Regions from separate parts of the Parabacteroides sp. AF19-14 genome, predicted to be linked through region 4. Evidence: riboswitches for the same ligand, from Rfam matches in the RefSeq annotation. Region 4 holds a riboswitch; each other region holds the start of a gene.
The links. Region 4 has a riboswitch for cobalamin ahead of DWX33_RS23065 (threonine/serine exporter ThrE family protein). Riboswitches for the same ligand answer to the same signal wherever they lie in the genome.

Region 1 (5,300 bases), on a different contig from region 4:
GTTGTTCGATGGTATTCCTTTGAACAAGATGTCTGTTTCCATGACCATGAATGGAGGTGTGCTTCCGGTATTGGCATTCTATATCAACGCAGGTTTGGAGCAAGGTGCTAAGTTGGAGGAAATGGCCGGTACGATCCAGAACGATATCTTGAAAGAGTTCATGGTACGTAATACCTATATCTATCCGCCTGAGTTCTCCATGAAGATTATCGCTGATATCTTCGAGTACACCTCTCAGAAGATGCCGAAGTTCAACTCTATCTCTATCTCCGGTTATCATATGCAGGAGGCTGGTGCTACGGCTGATATCGAGATGGCTTATACGTTGTGCGACGGTATGGAATATCTTCGTGCCGGTATCAACGCCGGTATCGATGTGGATGCGTTCGCTCCCCGTTTGTCATTCTTCTGGGCTATCGGTGTAAATCACTTCATGGAGATCGCCAAGATGCGTGCGGCTCGTATGTTGTGGGCGAAGATCGTGAAGAGCTTCGGCGCTAAGAACCCGAAATCATTGGCATTGCGTACACATAGCCAGACTTCCGGTTGGTCATTGACCGAGCAAGATCCGTTCAATAACGTAGGACGTACTTGTATTGAGGCTATGGCCGCTACATTAGGACATACACAATCTTTGCATACGAACGCATTGGATGAGGCGATCGCTTTGCCGACCGACTTCTCTGCTCGTATCGCTCGTAATACACAGATTTACATTCAGGAAGAGACTAAGATCTGTAAGGAGATCGACCCGTGGGCTGGTTCTTACTATGTAGAGTCTTTGACGAATGAGTTGGTACATAAAGGTTGGGCATTGATCCAAGAGATCGAGAGCATGGGTGGTATGGCGAAAGCCATCGAGACAGGTCTTCCTAAGATGCGTATCGAGGAAGCTGCCGCTCGTACACAGGCTCGTATCGACTCTGGTGTTCAGACCATCGTTGGTGTTAACAAATATCGTTTGCCGAAGGAAGATCCGATCGATATCCTAGAGATCGATAATACAGCCGTACGTAACGAGCAGATCGCCGCTTTGAAGGAGTTGCGTGCTAACCGTGACGAAGCCGCTGTTCAAAAAGCTTTGGCTGATATCACGGAGTGCGTGAAGACGAAGAAGGGCAACTTATTAGAGTTGGCTGTTAAGGCTGCCGGCTTGCGTGCGTCATTGGGAGAGATCTCCGATGCTTGCGAGGTGGTTGTAGGTCGTTATAAAGCAATCATTAGAACTATTTCAGGCGTGTATTCATCAGAAACTAAGAAAGACGCAGACTTCCAGAAAGCTTGCGAGCTTTGCGAGCAATTCGCTAAGAAAGAAGGCCGTCAGCCTCGTATCATGATCGCTAAGATGGGTCAGGACGGACACGACCGTGGCGCTAAGGTTGTCGCTACTGGTTATGCGGACTGTGGTTTCGACGTAGATATGGGACCGTTGTTCCAGACTCCGGCCGAGGCTGCCCGTCAAGCTGTGGAGAACGACGTTCACGTAATGGGCGTTTCTTCTTTGGCCGCTGGTCATAAGACGTTGGTTCCGCAGGTTATCGAGGAGTTGAAGAAACTAGGTCGTGAGGACATCATCGTTATTGCTGGAGGTGTAATCCCGGCTCAAGACTATGATTTCTTGTATAAGGCTGGCGTTGCCGCTATCTTTGGCCCGGGTACTTCCGTATCGAAGGCAGCTTGCCAGATCCTTGAGATCTTGTTAGGCGAATAAATAGAGTTTAGACCTTACGGTTTTTAAATAAAGAGAGGCTGGACAATTGATTTTGTCCGGCCTTTTTTAGTATTGTATGCGGGTTTATGTACTTTTGTAGCGATTATTCAATTAAAAAGGGAAAGAATCATGGGAATCGTTATAGGTATAGATGTGGGAGGTAGCACGACCAAGATCGTCGGCGTGGAGGATAAGAAGATCAAGAACCCGATGTTCGTGAAAGCTACCGATCCGGTAACCTCTTTATTCGGAGCCTTCGGTAAGTATATTTATGATAATAACATCTCGCTCTCGAATATAGAGAAAGTGATCTTGACGGGTGTAGGTAGCGCCTATATCGATCAACCTTTATATGGCTTACCAACCGCGAAGACGGATGAGTTCCTTGCGAATGGGCTAGGGGCGCAATATAATACGGGACTGGACAGTCTATTGGTGGTCAGCATGGGAACGGGTACCTCCTTTGTCAAGGTACAAGGCTCCACGATCGAGCATATCGGGGGATTGGGTATCGGTGGCGGAACAATCCTCGGCTTGTCTAAGCTATTATTGAAAACGCATGACTTTCACCAAATAGCGTCTTTGGCCGAGCACGGTTCCTTGAATGATATCGACTTGCATATCCGGGATATTACGCCGCATCCGCTACCCGGCCTGCCGCTGGACGTGACAGCCTCTATTTTCGGAAAAGCGGACGCGAACGCTAAGGTTGAGGATATCGCTCTCGGTATCGTTCATATGGTCTTGCAGACCATCGGACAAGGAGCTGTTTTCGCCTCGTTAAATGGCGATATCAAGAATATCGTATTGATCGGTAACCTGACTCGCTTGCCACAATGCCCGGATATTTTCCCCCGTCTGGAGGAGATGTGCGATGTCCATTTCAAGATACCGGAGTATGCCGAATATCGCACGGCTATCGGGGCGGCTTTATGCTATATCAGGAACCGGGAATATAAGGATATTTTTTGTGGAAAGTGTTAGGCTACATCAAAACTTTATGTATCTTTGCTACATGCTTTGTTCCCTTTCGGCAATCGCCGGATAGGGATTAAAAGGGAATCGGGTGAGAATCCCGGACAGTCCCGCTGCTGTAAGCTTCATAAACGGGTTGAGCAATACTGTTGCCACTGTTCATTCAAGTGAATGGGAAGGCGCTTAAGACCGGAAGTAAGTCAGAAGACCTGCAAGGCGTGTATATTTTCGACGGCTTCGAGGAAAGGCCGGAAGAGAACGCAAGAACCGTATCCGGTTTTTACTATTCTTTATCCAAGGTTTTCTTATCAAGTCGTCTCATGGTTTCGGATAATTATTTTGCCATAATAATTAGGGAAAGAAGCATGAATCTGACCGACGGGATGAGCTCCGTGTGTAAGATGCATGCTTTCTTTGCGTTTAAAGGACTGGGGTATTCCGTGAACACTCTATAGAGAATATTTGTTTATTATTAGAAAAGTGCGTTTATTTGCAACGAGTAATTAACAAAAGAAGTATGAATATGAAGAAAATTGTGGGACTTGTTATGGTTGCCTTGCTAGCGTTGATGGCGCTTCCGGCGAACGCTCAGCTTAAATTCGGTATCAAGGGAGGTGTGAATATATCGTCTGTTCATTTCAACTCGGACGTGTTGAAAGCGGATAACGTAACCGGCTTCCAAGTGGGTCCGATGATCGAGACGACCTTACCGTTGGTGGGTGTCGGGATCGATGCGGCGGTGTTGTATTCGCAAAAAGGTTTGGAGACGACCTCGGCTGGCGGGGTTAAGACTTCGATGAAGACGGATTATATCGATGTTCCGGTCAACTTGAAATGGAAATTCGGTTTACCGATCGTCAAGACGTATTTGGCAGCCGGTCCGTATATCGGTTTCCGTGTAGGCGGTGATAAATTTTGGGATATCCCGGGTTCCGTAGCGGATCAGGTGAAGGCGAAGAATTTCAGCGCAGGTCTTAACTTCGGTGCCGGCGTGGAACTGATCAGTCACTTGCAGGTGGGTTTCAATTATGGTCTGGGACTGACTGATAACTATAGCATTGAGAAGGTGAACCTCTCCGACGGTGCCGGAAAGAACCGTGGATGGTCTATCACGGCAGCGATCTTGTTCTAAATAGGTGAAAATAAAATGAGAGAGGCTGGGCTTTAGAAGTCCGGCCTTTTTTGTTATTTTTGGGCTCGTAATGAAACACCTGTTTGAATGAAATACGCGGACGTCATACTTCCCCTTCCTTTGGAGAATAGCTATACCTATCGGATACCCGAAGATCTGGAGAGAGCCGTGACTCCCGGTTGCCGGGTGATCGTGCATTTCGGGAAGAAACGATATTATACGGCTATCGTCATGGAGGTACACGACCGGGAACCGGTATCCGATTTTGAGACGAAGGAGATCTACGCTTTGCTGGATGCCACGCCGGTGCTCCGCCGTCCGCAACTCCGTTTCTGGAAATGGATATCTTCTTATTATATATGTAAGCTGGGCGACGTGTATAAGGCGGCCTTGCCTTCCGGCTTAAAGTTGGAAAGCGAGACGGCGGTTACTTATAATGAGGATTTCGAGGCCACCGCCCCCTTGCGCCCGAACGAGCAAGCGGTACTGGATGCTTTTAGCGGGGTTTTGAAATTGACGATCTCGGAGTTGGAGAAGAAGACCGGTCTTCGAAATGTTGTCCCGATCGTCTCTTCCTTGATGGTGAAAGGGGCGGTCGAGGTGAGCGAGGAGCTAAAGCGAGGATTCGTTCCCAAGACACAGGCGTTTATCCGTTTGGCCGAGGCTTACCGGGATGAGACGAAATTACAGGCGGTGTTCGAGGATTTGAAACGAGCGAAGAAGCAAGAGCTTCTGCTGGTCAGCTTCTTGGATTTAAGCCATACCTTGAATCCCGCTTTATCGAAGGAGCTTTCCAAGAAAGAGCTATTGGAACGCAGTGGTTATACCTCTGCGGTATTGGAGGGGCTGCTGAAACGGGGTATCTTGGAGAGTTACGAGAAAGAGGTGGGTCGTTTGCAAGTATCTGTCTGCCGCTTGCAAGAGCCGAATCCGCTCAGTCCGGCGCAAGAGAAAGCCTATGGAGAGATCCATGAGGCTTTCAAGACGAAGGAGGTCTGCTTGCTTCATGGCGTGACTTCCAGTGGTAAGACCGAGATATACGTCCGTTTGATCCATGAGGTCTTGCGGCTGGGGCGGCAGGTTTTATATATGTTGCCGGAGATCGCTATCACGACCCAGATCACGGAACGGCTGGCGAAATTATTCGGGGATAAGCTATTGGTCTACCACTCTAAGTTCTCGGATAACGAGCGGGTGGAAGTTTGGAATAAGCTATTGCATAACGACGAGCCTATGCTGGTATTGGGGGTCCGTTCGTCCCTCTTCCTTCCGTTTAAGGACTTGGGCTTGATTATCGTGGACGAGGAGCATGAGAATACGTATAAGCAGCAGGACCCGGCACCCCGTTACCATGCCCGTAACGCTGCCATCGTCTTGGCGGGTATGCACGGCGGTAAGACCTTATTGGGTTCCGCCACTCCCTCCATCGATTCTTATTTCAACGCTACGGCGGGGAAATACGGTCTGGTTGAGTTATCTACC
Region 2 (5,300 bases), on a different contig from region 4:
CGGATGGGGCAGATAGACCGCTCCGAAACGATAAGTCAACGCCTTATTCTTTATCATATTGAAGCTTGAATGCTCCTCATACTCACGTCGTCCGGTAGGAGTTGTAGCGCTGGCGGACATATAACGGAAAAAGTCGTAACGTAGAGCGGCTAATACCTTCCATTGCTCGTTGAACTCAACCATATCTTGAAGATAAAGGCTGTTGGAATAATGATGCGTAACCGTCGCTTTCGAGAATTTACTGGTCATATATCCCATGCTATGCGGATCATAAACGGATACATGCGAATAAAGGCCGGGACCCTGAACATCATCCCCTAAATTATAGCCCGAATAGCTGGTACGATTCAAGGCGACGAAAGAGTAACCTCCCATATACGTATGCTTTATCTCACCCGTCTTGAATTTACCGCTCAACTCGAGCGTATTGGCGACAGTCTTGGAGATATGGGAGAAGCGAAGCGGGAAAGAAAGATATACGCTGTCCAAACAGATATATTTTTTCTGGCCGTTTTTCATATAATAATGATCATAGATCGGATCATCACTTTCGAGATAGTCGAGGGCTTCCGTCCCAAAATAGTTGATATCGTCGTTATTGTAAGAAAGGCGATCTGTTAGTTTCGCACCGTTCCAAAAAGTATGTGTGTACTGCGTCGATATGTTCCAAGCGTGATTCTTCATAAAGTCGGACTCGTTATTGTAGCGAGCCTCACGGTCAAGTCCCGGTAGCATATCATTTTTATGGAGATATAACTGTCCTGTTTGCGCATTATATACATCATTTGCCATTAAATCGGGAAGACCAATCTCCGTTCCATAGAAGTCGCGGTTAAAACCTCCACGAACATCTAATAGGTCACGTTCCGTCATTTTAGCTTGCAATGCCAGATAACCGGAAAAGCGACGGTTGCCATTATCACGCCAGCCCTCTTGATCGGAAAAGTTGACATTGGCGTAATAATTGACCGGACCGACCAATTTACCGCCCATGCCAAGCGTCGCCTCTTTATTCTCGTAACTACCGTAGGCCAATCGGGCGTTAACGCTCTGTTTCTCTGACGGGGATTTACGAACGATATTCAAGGTTCCACCTACGGCTGAATGTCCGTAAAGTACAGAAGCCGGTCCCTTTAATAATTCAATAGACTCGATACAGGATAGATCGGGTACGGGATAAGAGTTGTTTATTGCCGAACGTTCATCGCGGATACCGTCTATCATCATGATAGAATGATCGAAACCACGGATCGACAATTGTTGAAATGCGCCATAAGATGTTTGGAATCGTACGCCCGGCATAAAGCGTACCGCATCTTGGATATTACGGATACCTCTCAACTCCAAACTACTCGCCGTAATGCTATTAATTGAAATAGGAAGATATTTCATAGGTACGTCCAACTTCGTGATTTGTGGACGTGGCTTGCGTGCGGCGGTCGCTACGACTTCTTGAATATTGAATGTCGTATCGGCGAAATTCGTGTACTCATTCTTGTGTTGTGCCTGCATCGTACTGATACATAAGGCTGTCAACGGTAAGATTGTCAAAACTCTTTTCATATATTTAGCATTATAACTGTTTATTGTATGCATGTGAAATCCCTTTCGAAAGAAATTCCATTTTCCTTCGAATGAAAATTTAGTTTCTTTCGGAAGGAATTACTTTTTCTTCCGAAAGGAATAAAAAACATTGTGTAGTGAACTTTTTTAGTCCTTCTCTACCGCATAAGCTTTCTTCTTATCAACGATATCGATCATCTTATGTTTAGCCATGAAACGGGCATGTTCGATGAAGATCTTCTGGATATCCGGATTCTGTCCCAGACCTTCCATAAATACGCTTACCTCGTAGCCTTTCTTTTCCAATTCCTCTTTCCAATCACCGGCGATATCGTTTTTCGCATGGTCTCCGGCAACAAACATAAATGGCATCAACAAGACTTTCTTCGTTCCATTGGCCTTTACTTGGGCTACCATCGTATCAAAAGTAGGATAGCCCTCGATGGTTCCTACGGAATAATCCTTGAATCCCTTCTCCTTCAACATATAATCCAACATAGCATATTGGGCCGTCGCCGGTGTATAAGTGCCATGGCCTACCAATAAAGTAGCGCCTTCTTTCGCCCCATTTTTTATGATAGCGGCGATTACCGCCTCATAATCCTCCGGTGTATACAATAAAGGATTACCGATACGAATCTCCTTGAAAGAAGATTTCATGGTGGCAACATCCTTACGTAAGGATTCCATCTCGATACCTTCGATTATATTCGTGGATTGGATCAAGACATGTGTATAACCATCAGTCTTTAATTTTTCCAAGGCCTCGATCGGGTTCAGTTTCTCTACGCCACGAGCTTTTAAGCGGCGCATTACAATGCGAGAAGTCCATGCCTCACGCAACTCAACATCTTTGAAAGCTTCTTTCGCTTTTTGATTGATCGCGTCGATTGTCAAGGCACGGGTATCATCATGGGTTGTTCCAAAATGTACCATCAATAAAGCGGCCTTATCGCCCGGTTGTAAAGAGGCGAATAAATCGGATGCTACAAAATTCTCGCCATCGTGCGCACGACAAACTAGGCTGATGACCAGCAAGAAGAAAGATAGTAAGTGTTTCCTCATCATATGAATATATTAATAATTAGATTACATATCAATCCCACGGAGACAACGTATTATTACGTCTCCAACATCTTTTAGATATAGGTGATATTTCTATCCTCTTAATTACTCCTGACCCCGGGAGGAATTAATCATTACTTCGCTTGGCAGGTTTCCTGACTGGCTCGGAAAGCAACCTTCCCATCTTTCTTAAGACAGTGGCATAGCAGAACGCTTTCCTTTTCAAGAGCTTCACAGTAGCGGGCACTGTTCCGGATTCTAACCGGATTCCCTTTTATAGAGTTGTCGGTAGACAAACTCTATCACCTAAGCGGTCGCAAATTTATATAAATAATCCCGAAAAGTAACAACATCTTTCAAAGAATCCCTGTTCCAATAGCATCTTTTTTGTTTAACATCAAATAAATAGATATGGAATGGATAACTAATTTACTTCAACATTATCCGGAGCTAGCTGTTTTCATAACCTTAGCTCTCGGTTTCTGGATTGGCAAGTTTAAGATAAAGAAGTTCACGCTGGGAACGGTTACCAGCGTATTATTGGTCGGTGTATTGATCGGGCAATTAAAAATCGATATAAGCGGACCGTTAAAGTCCGTCTTTTTCTTGATGTTCCTCTTCGCTGTAGGATATAGCGTTGGGCCACAGTTCTTCCGGGGATTGAAAAAGGAAGGTCTTCCTCAAATGCTTTTCGCCGCCGTCATGTGTATATTTTGTTTGATCGCTCCTTTTTTGTTAGCGAAACTTATGGGATATAACGCAGGCGAGGCCGCAGGATTATTGGCGGGCTCCCAGACGATGTCGGCAGTATTAGGAGTTGCCGAAGATACGATCGGACAGATGAATATTAGCGATACGGATAAAAGTGCTATGGTAAATGTAATGCCCGTGGCCTATGCGGTAACTTATATTTTCGGTACGGCAGGATCCGCATGGTTAGTGAGTGATATCGGGCCACGTCTTTTAGGAGGACTCGACTACGTGAAAAAAGCGTGTAAAGAGCTAGAGGCTAAAATGGGAAATAACGACGAGAGCGAGCAACCGGGCTTTATGCCTGCCGCCCGTCCGGTAACTTTCCGGGCCTATAAGATTAGTAATGAATGGTTCAAGGATGGCAAAAGCGTAAAGCAGTTGGAGGTGTATTTAGACCAATTGGGACGGCATTTGTTCGTGGAGCGTGTCCGTATTAATAATGTAGTAACCGATGTTAAACCGGATTTGGTTTTACATACCGGAAATGAGGTTGTCCTAAGCGGTCGCCGGGAATTCGTGATCGGAGAGGAGAACTGGATTGGCGACGAGGTCAATGACATTGAATTGCTCGATTTTCCGGCAGAGACGTTACCCGTACTAGTGATCCATAAGGAATACGTGGGGAAAAAGATCTGCTATTTACGCAATCAATCGTTCATGCATGGTGTTAGCATCAAGTCCGTAAGGCGTGCGGGTATCAATATCCCGGTCTTGGCCGCTACGGTGATAGATTCCGGTGATATGCTGGAATTGGTAGGCATGAAATCAGAGGTAAATAAAGCGGCGACGGCTTTAGGATATCCCGATCGCCCAACCAATCAGACCGATTTGATTTTCGTGGGTATCGGTATTTTCTTAGGGGGAATTTTAGGTTCGCTCGCGATTCATTTCGGGGGTGTCCCGATTAGCCTAAGTACGAGTGGAGGTGCTTTGATAGCCGGGCTCGTCTTTGGATGGCTTCGTTCTAAGCATCCGACCTTCGGGCGTATTCCGGAGCCTTCCGTCTGGATATTAAATAATTTGGGATTGAATATGTTTATCGCCGTAGTCGGTATCACGGCGGGTCCCAGTTTCGTGACCGGATTGAAGGAAGTCGGTATAAGTTTATTTATTATCGGTGCTTTAGCGACATCTATCCCGCTTATCATCGGTATTCTGATGGGACGTTACGTTTTTAAGTTCCACCCGGCTATTACTTTAGGTTGTACGGCGGGTTCACGTACGACAACTGCCGCATTAGGAGCGGTGGAAGATGCCGTAGGAAGTGAGACTCCAGCCTTAGGCTATACCGTTACCTATGCGGTGGGTAATACTTTATTAATCATCTGGGGTGTCGTTATTGTGCTAATCATGTAATATATATAATGTATGGACAAGAAGAAAATACATGTCACGAGAGAATATGAGAAAAAGATGTCGGAGATTAGCCCTTTCGAGCTAAAGAACATCTTGATAGAGTTAGCGGATGAGAGCGCTCGTAAAAGTACGCACATCATGCTGAACGCAGGAAGGGGAAATCCAAACTGGATCAGTACGGTTCCACGGGAGGCATTCTTCCTATTAGGGCAGTTCGCCTTGGAGGAATGCCAGCGGGAAACCGAATTGGCAGATGAGATGGCCGGAGCCGCAGGGGTTCCCAACCGCAAAAGGATCGCGTCTCGCTTCGTACAGTTTCTAAAGAAACATGCGCAATCTCCCGGCGCTACTTTATTGAAGGGTACCTATGAATATCTGGTCACGGAAAAAGGTGTAGATGAGAATGAGCTTGTATATGAATGGGCGGAAGGTGTCATTGGTGATCAATATCCGGTTCCCGATCGTATCTTGAAATATACGGAAATGCTCGTGCGGGATTATTTAGACCAAGAATTATGTGATAACCAGCCCCCTGAGGGAATATTCGACCTTTTCGCTACCGA
Region 3 (5,300 bases), on a different contig from region 4:
TTCATACAAAACGGAATGCACGAGGTCGCACGATTCCTGACGGGGGAACCGTGTATGCGGACTACATCTCTATAGCAAGTTAGTTCACTTTAAAAGAGTGGATTTGAATGAAAAAAATTCATAACTATGAATGAAGAAAAACATAGTTATGAATTGGAAATTTCATAGTTATGATTTTTCAGTATCAAAATAGGCAAGTAATTCTTCTATTGTTTGGGTGGTATAAGTATCGCCGGAAGTCTCATGGATGATAAAGCGGGTGGTCTTTAAGTCGCCAGTCTCAATCCAGATATTCGATTCCACTTCCCAGTTCGCCAAAATTCCGTTTCGCTGGAGCGCTTTACGCACCATGGCATATTTCTGACCATGCCCGACAAGACGAACCTGCCGGGAGAACTGATTGTCTATACGGAATAATCCGGTATCCTTATCAAAAACAATCCCTTTCCGGGCGAAGAAATTGCTTAGGTGACCACTCAACGCCAAATCCTCGGGAGTACCGGTAGAGATACCATTCGCTTTGTCCATCAACCAGATCTTATCCGATATCTGGAGAGCCAGCTCCAAATCGTGAGTGGACATAAATATTGTCTTATTCGTTTTTCGGGTCAGGTGATGGAGCAATTGCATGATCTCCACCTTGCTGGGGAAATCAAGGAATGCGGTAGGCTCATCCAAATAAATAACCGGAGTCTCCTGAGCGAGCGCCTTAGCGATCATCACTTTCTGGCGTTCTCCATCCGATAACGTATGAACCATGCGAGAGGCTAATTCCTCGATACGGACAAGGGCGATGGATTCGTCCACGATCCGCTTATCATCCTTGCTCAACTTGCCCCAGAAACCGGTATACGGGCTACGTCCCATTCCGACCAATTCCCGTACCAACATATTCCGGATCTCACATTTATCGGTCAATACGACACCGATCGTGGTGCTCAATTCCTTATCGGAATAAGTATCTATATCTTTTCCTAGAACTAATATTTCTCCATCTAATTTAGGTTGGAAAGCCGATAACGTGCGCAATAAAGTAGACTTCCCCACCCCGTTAGCACCCAGCAAACAGGTTAATTCACCACTATAGATCGTAGAGTGTATACCTTTAGCTACCAGCTTTGTACTACTCTTAGAATGGTAACCGATCGAAAGTCCGTTAATATGAATCGTATCTTGTTTCATCTTACTCGTTCAATTCATTCTTACGTTTTCTAAATAATACCGAAGCCACTACAGGAGCACCTACTAAAGCGGTTACCGAGTTGACAGGCAACGCTCCCTCGAACCCCGGCATACGGGCGATCAAATTACAGATCAACGCCAACGCCGCACCGGCGAATAAGACCGCAGGCATTAAAATCCGATGGTCGGAAGTCTGGAATATGGCCCGGCATAAATGCGGAACGGCTAGCCCCAAGAAGATAATAGGTCCGCAATAAGCCGTGACAATCGCCGTAAGGACCCCAGCCGAGGTGATAACCAGCAAACGGGCCCGCTTGATATTAAGTCCCAAATTGCGTGCGTAGCTATCCCCAAGAAGCATCAAGTTCATGGTTTTGATAAGCAGGAACGAGAGAGGGATCAAGATGGTCATAAGAATCACGAACAACATCATCTGATTACCGGATACACGAGCGAAACTCCCCAATCCCCAAATCACGTATGCACGGATATCCTCCTCGACACTAAAGAATTTAAGTACACCGATCACGGCGTTCGCCACGTAACCGATCATCACACCGATAATCAACAACGTGACATTTCCTTTTACCTTTTGGGAAACATATACAATCAACGCCATCACGGATAAGGAACCGATCACGGCCGCTATCGATAAGGCGATCTCCCCCATAAAACCAAGTTTACTCAAGGCAACACCCCCTAAACTACCGCTTAACAACACCACGAAAGCGACACCCATGCTCGCTCCCGAACTGATACCTAAGACCGAAGGTCCGGCCAATGGATTACGGAAAACGGTTTGCATCTGTAAGCCGCTGATAGATAAGCCGGCCCCCGCTACCAACGCCGTCAATGCCTGTGGTAGCCGGGATTTCCAGATAATATTCTGCCATGTAATAGGCTCATTTCCTGAATTCCAGATAATATGCCAAACCGATTGAAGAGGAATAGAGACTGACCCCAACACCAAATTCAAAAAGATTAGAACAAAAATAGCTGTGACAATCGCCAGCATCCATAGGGTATTTGAATGTCTCATCAGTGTTCCTTATTTAAGTCGAGAATAATAGACCGGCTCATGATCCGGTAATAAATCCGGATGAAAGATATGAAGCAAATCCGCTAGGACGATCTCCGGTTCTGTCGGCATACTCTCATAAAACGGCGTGTTCTTCATATTACAATAGATAATCCCTTTCTCCCGGAACGCACGGAAATCCGCATAACGAGGATCTTGCTCTTTCAATGCCTCATAGCTAAACGTTCCCGGGAAACTATTCACGATACGCCAGTAATCAGCATCGTCCGCTTGGTTATAGACCGTCTCGAAGTCTAATGTAACACCACCGGATCGCTCATCGTCTTTCAAGAAATAATCAGCGCCGGCATCCTTGAAAAGCTGTGCCAAGAAACTCTTTCCTCCTACGGCATACCAGTTTCCACCCCGTAACTCGCCACTAAAAACGATCGGACGTTTTTTAACCTTGCCATCCGCCGTAAGTTCCTTTAATTCATTATACCTCTTCTCAATGGCGGCAAAACGCTCATTGCCCTCTTTCTCTACCCCTAACAACAAGCCTATGAACTTGATCCATTCAGCTTGTCCCAATGGCGTAGTCTCCTTATAACCCAAATGGGGAATCAAGGGGATACCCACGTCTTTCAGCGTCTCATAGCCTCCCCGCTTGAATGGCGATACAAGGATCAAATCAGGATTCATACTCATGATAACCTCGTTATCGAAATTTCCCTCTATACCGATCTTTGCGGTTTTACCTTCTTTCAGGCGTTCGTTCATCTCTTTATTGAACAAATGCCGTGTACTGGTAATCCCAACGACCTTATCCAAGGCACCCAATTTAATAAAATTCGATAATTGCAGGGAAGTCATACAGATAACGCTTCGGATAGGAAGCTCTATCATCGTATAATCAACGGGAATCCCCGTGGGTTTCGAACCTCTTTTTACGAACGCATAATGAAACGTGGTGCTTTCCTCGTTTTGAGGATCTTGAATATCAGCCAAGACATATTGATCCGCATAGGTAAGCTTGAATCCTTGGGCGTATAAAGGCTTAACCTGCTCTTGCGAGAATGCGGATTGCTCTACGGAAGCCGTCTTCCCTATTTCTCCTTTTTCACGGATACCTGAAGTACATGATAAAGTCAATACCGATAAAAGCAAGCATCCACCCGCTATAAACTTATTCATAATCCTTGTTTAATTGACAGTTGATCATTGACAGTTACTCTCGTCCTGCTCCACGGGACAGCAACATTTATTTATGAACCGGCAGGTCTTCTGACTTACTTCCATTCTGGACGCCTTCCCGATTACGAAACCAGTGGCCAAGGTATTGTCCGAATGTTTAGAAGTTCACAGCAGCGTGGTCTGTCCGGGATTCTCACCCGGTTCCCTTTTAATCCGCCTCCCGGAAAAAGAGATAAGCGGAGCCTATTACAGCGACAAAAGTAGTAAGAATATTTGTATACATCCGCAATTTTAAGGACTTTTGCGTTTCAAATAAAAACAGATACACATGAATCATCCTATTCACTTCGTCTCATTAGGTCCCGGTGATCCGGAATTAATTACGCTGAAAGGGCTTAAAACATTACAAAAGGCTGATATTATCTATTGTCCTGCTACACAAGGCAAGCATGGAATCATATCTCGGGCGACGGATATATTGAAAGCTATTGAGGTAGACGAATCCTTGATCCATCCGTTTATTTTGCCAATGAGTAAGGAACGGACAGATGCGTTAAACGCTTATAACGAATTGTTTCTGGATGCCCAAGCTGAATATTTGAAAGGAAAACAAATCGTGATCGTCGCCGAGGGAGACGCTGGTTTTTATTCATCTATACAATATGTATACGATAAATTCGAGGAAGCAGGAATCCCGGTCGATCGAATCGCAGGAATTCCGGCATTTATAGCGGCAGGTGCCTTGGCCGGGATACATATCGTAAAACAAGAGGAGCAAATTAACGTAATCCCCGGGACTGCGTCGTTCGATGAACTTTCGGCAAAAATAGAAAATGGAATGATCATCGTCATCATGAAATTACCGGGTTGCCAAGAGGCTATTCATACTTGTATCCGGCAGTATGCGGATAAGGCGGTTTTTCATTATTTCGAGAATGTAGGAACAGGAAAAGAATATTATACTACTGATATCACCACTATACATTCCAAGGATTTCCCCTATTTCTCCCTACTGATTATCCAACCTCGCTAAAAGAAGAAGGCTGCCCGGAGAGTAACCAAACCCGGACAGCCCATCTTATTACGCTACATGCAATATATGCTTAAGCTGATCGATATGGAAACGAAGTGTATCCATATAAGGTTTCACTGAATTATGATACATGATCGCTTTTGCGTGCATATCTTCCAACTCGCTTACTTTACGGTTCGCCTCACGCATTTTACAAGCGTTGTAGCGAATACCCGATACATGTCCTTTGATATCCTCGATCGCTTGGTTTCCCCGGTTGAAGATAGACTCTGCTTCTTCCGGAGCGTATACCGTATAGGCTTGGGCAACGTCATCCAGTAATGCCTGTTGATAAGAGCCGGCTATCGGGAGCAATTGATGGATCGCATGATGACATAAAGAATGAACCTCGTTTTGAAGCTTCTTCAATTCTACTTCCCACTTTGATTCACATACTTCATCCAATTGTTTGACTTCCGCTACGACACGGCCGCTAAACAATTCCACTACCATCTTTTCCCATGCTTCTGCTACCCACGATTTAGTAGCAAATGTAACCTGACTAAATCTTACTGTTGACATAACCTTAAATTTACATATTATATTGCTAATGTTATTAATCTCTTATCTATTTCAATTTATCACACTCAAACCATTTTAGCTTTCTTTTTATCGTTGTGACACCGCAAAATTAATCAAATTATCATAGATGAATAATTTTAAAGACTATTTTATAATTCTTTAAGGGTGCAACAAGCAAAACGTATGATTTTTGCAAAGTTCACTTTACAAAAAGTTCAATTTCAAGCCTAACAGCTATCACAAAAAGCAAGATCATCGCCATCTTCGCACAAAAATATCAAAATAACACAATCTTATTATTCCATAAAGGGG
Region 4 (5,300 bases):
CATCATGGCGAAGATGAGGATTCGCAAGCCTTAGGCATAAGGATCGTTACGTATATCCGGGATCGTGCCAACCAATTCTCTGAGCAATACCAACACAATTATAGCGTACTGGCAACTCCGGCAGAAGGCTTGTCCGGCAAGTTCACGGGAAAAGATCGTAAGAAGTTCGGATCGCTTCCGGGTATCACGGATCGGGATTATTATACGAACTCTAATCACGTCCCGGTATATTATAAGTGCAGTGCCCGTCATAAAGCCGAAGTGGAAGCTCCTTATCATGATTTGACTCGTGGCGGCCATATCTTTTACGTAGAGATGGATGGCGACGCTACCCATAACCCCGAAGCGATCATGCGTGTCGTGGATATGATGGATAAATACAATATCGGATACGGTTCCGTAAACCATAATCGTAACCGTTGTCTGGATTGTGGCTACGAGAACTCCACCCCGAATCTGGAAGCCTGCCCGAAATGCGGCAGCAAACACTTGGACAAACTTCAACGCATCACCGGTTACTTGGTAGGAACCACCGACCGTTGGAACAACGCCAAGCTATCCGAGCTGAACGACCGCATCACCCACAACTAATTTTCAATTGTCAATTGTCAATTTTCAATTACCATGTTGTCTATCATAGATATCATCGAAGATACCACCGTAGACGGTCCGGGATTCCGGACCGCCATCTATGCGGCGGGTTGCCCGAACAAATGCCCGGGTTGCCACAACCCCGAATCATGGGATATCCATAAAGGGAAGAAAGTAAGAACGGAAGAGATCGTGGAGAAAGTGCTGGCTGACGAGTTCGCCAACGTCACCTTCAGTGGTGGAGATCCCATGTTCCAGCCGGAAGGTTTCACCGAGGTAGCCAAGGCGATCAAGGAAAAAAGCCAAAAGACGATCTGGTGCTACACGGGATATAAATTCGAGGACCTGATAAAGAACCCGGCACAAGCCGCCTTATTATCCTATATCGACGTATTGGTAGATGGCCGCTACAAACAAACCCTTCGGGATGAGAGCCTTTTATTCCGGGGAAGCAGCAACCAACGGTTAATTGACGTGCAAGCTTCTTTAAATAAAAAGGAAATCGTAAAATACAAGTACGATCCTTTTATTTAAGGCTTTTAAGGCACACACATGCATAAAATCTTGTACGGAACAAGAAATAAACATCCGTTCTCTTATATATAAAGAGAATTACATCAGCATCTATTCCTCAATTTTCAACGTGGTCTGTACAAACCACGGCGTGGTTTATAAAATCCACGGCGTGATTTGTACAGACCACGTCGTGATTTATAGAATAGAAGCGCATTCAACAAAGAATATATAAGTATCCGGATAATTATTCTTACTGAAGCGAGACGGATATTAGCATGATTTCATACCTTTGCATACGAATTGGTTCCGTACGCTCGTTCGGGCATACGGATTAAAAGGGAATCCGGTGAGAATCCGGTACAGTCCCGCTGCTGAGAAAGAAGATGATGACAGACAAGGAAGTATTGTTATTACGGCGCAAATTGGATCTTTTGCTCCGTACGGGAAAATTGTTGATGGAAAGTGCCGCCGATACGAACCGTATCGAGCGCAACATGAAGCGGGTGGCCGCCTTTATGGGGATTCCCGAGGAGAAATTGCATATCGATATCCGATGGACCATGATTATGGTGAACGTAAGCGATGAGCGAAACTCATTCTCCAAATTCCAGAAATGCGAGAAACATGGTATTAACATGACAACGATATCACAGGTCAGTAAGCTCTCATGGCGGGCGATCGAACAAGATTATTCCTTGGATAAATATGAGGAAGAATTGGAAAAGATAGTTCGCCAACCTCGGAATTATACCCCTTATATCGTAGCGATCGGAGCAGGATTCGCTTGTGGAGGTTTCTGTAAGTTATTTGGAGGAGACTGGATCGCGTTCTTGTTAACCTCGATCTGTACTTTTATCGGTTTCAGGGTGCGTACCCGTTGTGTAGAGGCTGGCCTTAACGCCTACATGGGGATCGCTCTTGCCGCCTTTATTTGTACTTGTCTAGCATATGCCTCATCTTTTCTGGGAATATCCGGTACTCCGTATCTCCCGTTACTGGCTTGTGCCCTATTCATCGTACCGGGCGTACCTTTGATTAATTTTGTAGACGATATGATCGATAATCACTTGCTGGTCGGTATTACCCGTGCCGCAAACACGGTGATGATGGTAGCGGCAATGACTTTCGGTATCGCTTTCGCCTTGCGCCTGCTCGTGATGAACGACGTATCGATCGACCATAAATTCAGCGAACTAAGCATGGTCCCGCATGATCCGTATTACGTATATGCGATAGCAGCTGCCATATCCGCCGTTGGTTTCTCCATGATATTCAATATCCAACGCCGTTTATTATGGGTGGTTGCTTTAGGTGGTATTATCGCCGTATGCATCCGGAACTTCGTGAACTTCGAGCTGGGCTATGGTCCCGTGATCGGCTCGTTTATGGGAAGTTTCGTTGTCAGCCTGATCGCAGTGAAAGCGGTTCATTGGTTCCATGTACCGAACCATGTATTGACGATCCCTTCTGTTATCCCAATGATCCCGGGAGTATTGATGTATCGCTCGTTATTAGGTTTTATCAACCTTCACGGGGTGATCGGCGAGGTTACGAACGCCTTCTCCAATGGTATTAACTCCGCCCTCATCATCCTTTGTATCTCTTTAGGCGTAGCCGTCCCCAATATCTTCGCCCGTCGTTACATCGCCAAAGACCGCCAACGTTATCTGCAAGAGGAGTTGGAGAAACGCAGGCAAAGAGGTAAGTTTATTGAGTGGTGACTTTAGCTGATCATTCGTGGGTATTCGCGACCCTCAAAATACATATTTGTAGGTATTGCCGAGACTAATAAGATATCGGATATTTGTCTTCGTTATTAAACTATAAAAACAAATAGGAATGAAGACTATAGGAATATTCTACGGCTCGTCTACAGGAACGACGGAAGGGATCGCGAAACGTATCGCAGAGAAGCTGGGTGTGGAAGACAAAGATATTCATGACGTATCTAACGCTTCTCCCGCTGATGTAGCGCCTTATGAAATCTTGTTATTGGGCTGTTCCACTTGGGGCGCCGGAGATTTGCAAGATGATTGGGATAGTTATCTAGGGAAACTGAAAAAGCTGGACTTAAGTGAGAAAACCGTCGCATTATTCGGTTGCGGAGACTCAGCCTCTTTTAGCGACACTTTCTGTGACGCCATCGGTACGATCTATTCCGACCTGCGAAATACAGGTTGCAAATTCATTGGCGCTGTAGATGCTTCGGGATATTCATTTGACAGTTCCACCGCCTGCATAAACGGTATGTTCGTCGGACTTCCTTTGGATGAAATGAATGAAGACGATCAAACAGAAGGGCGGATCGACCAGTGGTTGGAATCTATAAGGAAAGAAGGAATTGAATAGACGCACACTTTTACATACATAACTGTTTAACCTTAATATTACAACGTTTGCGTATTCAACTTGATTGGTTTAGATTTATGAAGAGGTATGTGGGTCAAACATACCTCTTTCTTTTCATCTCAGTTTCCTGAATTGTTTCTTTATCCAAAAATAATAGCCGGTTATCGCGAAGATCGTCCCCAACAAGGAAACTAAGCAAGTCAATATACGGGTAGTCATTCCCCCCCACGAGCCGACGTGTACGGAATAAATCCATCCTCTTATCTTCCCCGATTTTGGGAGATCTTTATATAATTGGACTTCCGTAATCTCACCCGTAGCAGGATCAAAGGAGTAACGGTCGCTTCCTCTTGTATTCCCATAACGGGCCGTAGAAACCGTAGCGGAGCCATCTTGGATCGTGATTGAGTTAAAGTCCGGATAATGGCTTTTCAATGCCGATAACACCTCAGCCCATTGTGTGTAATCCGTCTTTTTCTTCGCGGGTTTCTTCGCGCCGGAAGAAGCTGGAGCATGATGCGCTTGAGGCGGGTTTGCACTAATACCGAAGACACTATAAAAGGCATTTCGGTACCAACCAAACGACCATGTTAATCCGGTTAACGCTAAGATAAGCAGGAGCAATGCCGCATAGAATCCCCCGGAGACATGTAAATCATAGAAGAAACGGAACCAACCAGCCTTGGTCTTTACTTTCAACCGGTTTCTCAATACTTTTTTATTACGAGGATACCAAATTACGATTCCACTTATAATAATAATCGCCAAGACCAAAGTCGCATAGCCAACTATTGATTTTCCCCAAGAAAAACTTCCATCCCGTTTATACTCATCAAGTAACCAACGATGAAGACGCATCATTTTCAGGAAAAAACCTTGTCCGTCATCCATCCCGGTCACCTCCCCGGTGTAGGGATCAATAAAACCCGCGGCCTTTTTCCCCGGTAATACCAGTTGATAAGTTCGTCTCGGGTCAGACGATACCCGAATACCGTTTATTCGAACCGAATCGGGTAATTGTTGGCGCGCCGATTCTATCAAGGCGGCAGGCGAGAGAGGGTCCCCTTTTACTTCCTTTACAAAATAACGGGAAGGGTAGCCTAATTCTAATATCTCTGTCTCAAAGACGAGAATCGCCCCGGTCAGGCAGACAATCGCAATAATAATGCCAAAAGGTATCGATAGCCATAAATGTACTTTCGCAAAGAATTTTCTCATTTTCCGAATAATTGTTTAATCCCGTCATATATACCCGGAACCGCTACCGTTCCATGGTTCTCGTCGGGAAATGATTTACTAAAGAAACGCAGGTTCTCCGCTTGTGGCAAAACCTCCGAAAGAAGATAACTCACTTTGTCAAGATGAATGTCCACCCGGTCCGTCCTTTTTTTAGACGCGACACCGATATACAGGCTTTTCCCTTTAAAATTCCGGCCTGCAACCAAAGCCTCCGCCTCCCGGACCAACCGCCCCTGATCCCACCACAAACTAGGGTCGACCGCTAGATAGGTATCAAATAATTCCGTATGACGAAGAAACGTATTCAAGGTGAAAAGCCCCGCATACGAATGACCGATAAGCATATTCCAGCCGTTCGTGCGATAGGCACTATCGATAGCTGGGCGAAGTTCTTCCGTAAGAAACTTACTGAAAGCCTCACTTCCCCCTCCTTGCGGAATCGCATCTATGGAGATTTTACCATCCCGTCCGGCGGCTGAAGCGGTAGGCGTAAAATCACGTGTCCGATCCGTATTTAATACCCCGACAATAATACAGGGAGGTAGATATTTACCTCTACCGGATGCCAACGTTTTCCTTATGCCTACCAGCGAATGAAAGAAAGA

Region 1: it holds a riboswitch for cobalamin, as region 4 does, so the genes downstream of both, DWX33_RS07390 (porin family protein) here and DWX33_RS23065 (threonine/serine exporter ThrE family protein) in region 4, are expected to answer to the same signal.
Region 2: it holds a riboswitch for cobalamin, as region 4 does, so the genes downstream of both, DWX33_RS00330 (sirohydrochlorin cobaltochelatase) here and DWX33_RS23065 (threonine/serine exporter ThrE family protein) in region 4, are expected to answer to the same signal.
Region 3: it holds a riboswitch for cobalamin, as region 4 does, so the genes downstream of both, DWX33_RS13615 (ABC transporter substrate-binding protein) here and DWX33_RS23065 (threonine/serine exporter ThrE family protein) in region 4, are expected to answer to the same signal.

What each region holds. Positions count from the first base shown of each region.
Region 1 is NZ_QTMJ01000005.1:220,354-225,653, forward strand. It holds gene scpA (methylmalonyl-CoA mutase) at 1-1,711, shown strand, start outside; gene coaW (type II pantothenate kinase) at 1,841-2,695, shown strand; cobalamin riboswitch at 2,715-2,918, shown strand; gene DWX33_RS07390 (porin family protein) at 3,210-3,818, shown strand; gene priA (primosomal protein N') at 3,906-5,300, shown strand, end outside.
Region 2 is NZ_QTMJ01000001.1:78,000-83,299, forward strand. It holds gene DWX33_RS00325 (TonB-dependent siderophore receptor) at 1-1,563, opposite strand, end outside; gene DWX33_RS00330 (sirohydrochlorin cobaltochelatase) at 1,711-2,628, opposite strand; cobalamin riboswitch at 2,756-2,953, opposite strand; gene aspT (aspartate-alanine antiporter) at 3,040-4,737, shown strand; gene DWX33_RS00340 (bifunctional aspartate transaminase/aspartate 4-decarboxylase) at 4,750-5,300, shown strand, end outside.
Region 3 is NZ_QTMJ01000013.1:6,359-11,658, forward strand. It holds gene DWX33_RS13605 (ABC transporter ATP-binding protein) at 169-1,182, opposite strand; gene DWX33_RS13610 (iron ABC transporter permease) at 1,184-2,221, opposite strand; gene DWX33_RS13615 (ABC transporter substrate-binding protein) at 2,231-3,394, opposite strand; cobalamin riboswitch at 3,457-3,656, opposite strand; gene DWX33_RS13620 (precorrin-2 C(20)-methyltransferase) at 3,723-4,427, shown strand; gene DWX33_RS13625 (hypothetical protein) at 4,476-4,988, opposite strand.
Region 4 is NZ_QTMJ01000006.1:136,208-141,507, forward strand. It holds gene DWX33_RS08300 (anaerobic ribonucleoside triphosphate reductase) at 1-591, shown strand, start outside; gene nrdG (anaerobic ribonucleoside-triphosphate reductase activating protein) at 625-1,125, shown strand; cobalamin riboswitch at 1,392-1,637, shown strand; gene DWX33_RS23065 (threonine/serine exporter ThrE family protein) at 1,602-2,828, shown strand; gene fldA (flavodoxin FldA) at 2,947-3,456, shown strand; gene DWX33_RS08320 (PepSY domain-containing protein) at 3,571-4,674, opposite strand; gene DWX33_RS08325 (alpha/beta hydrolase) at 4,671-5,300, opposite strand, start outside.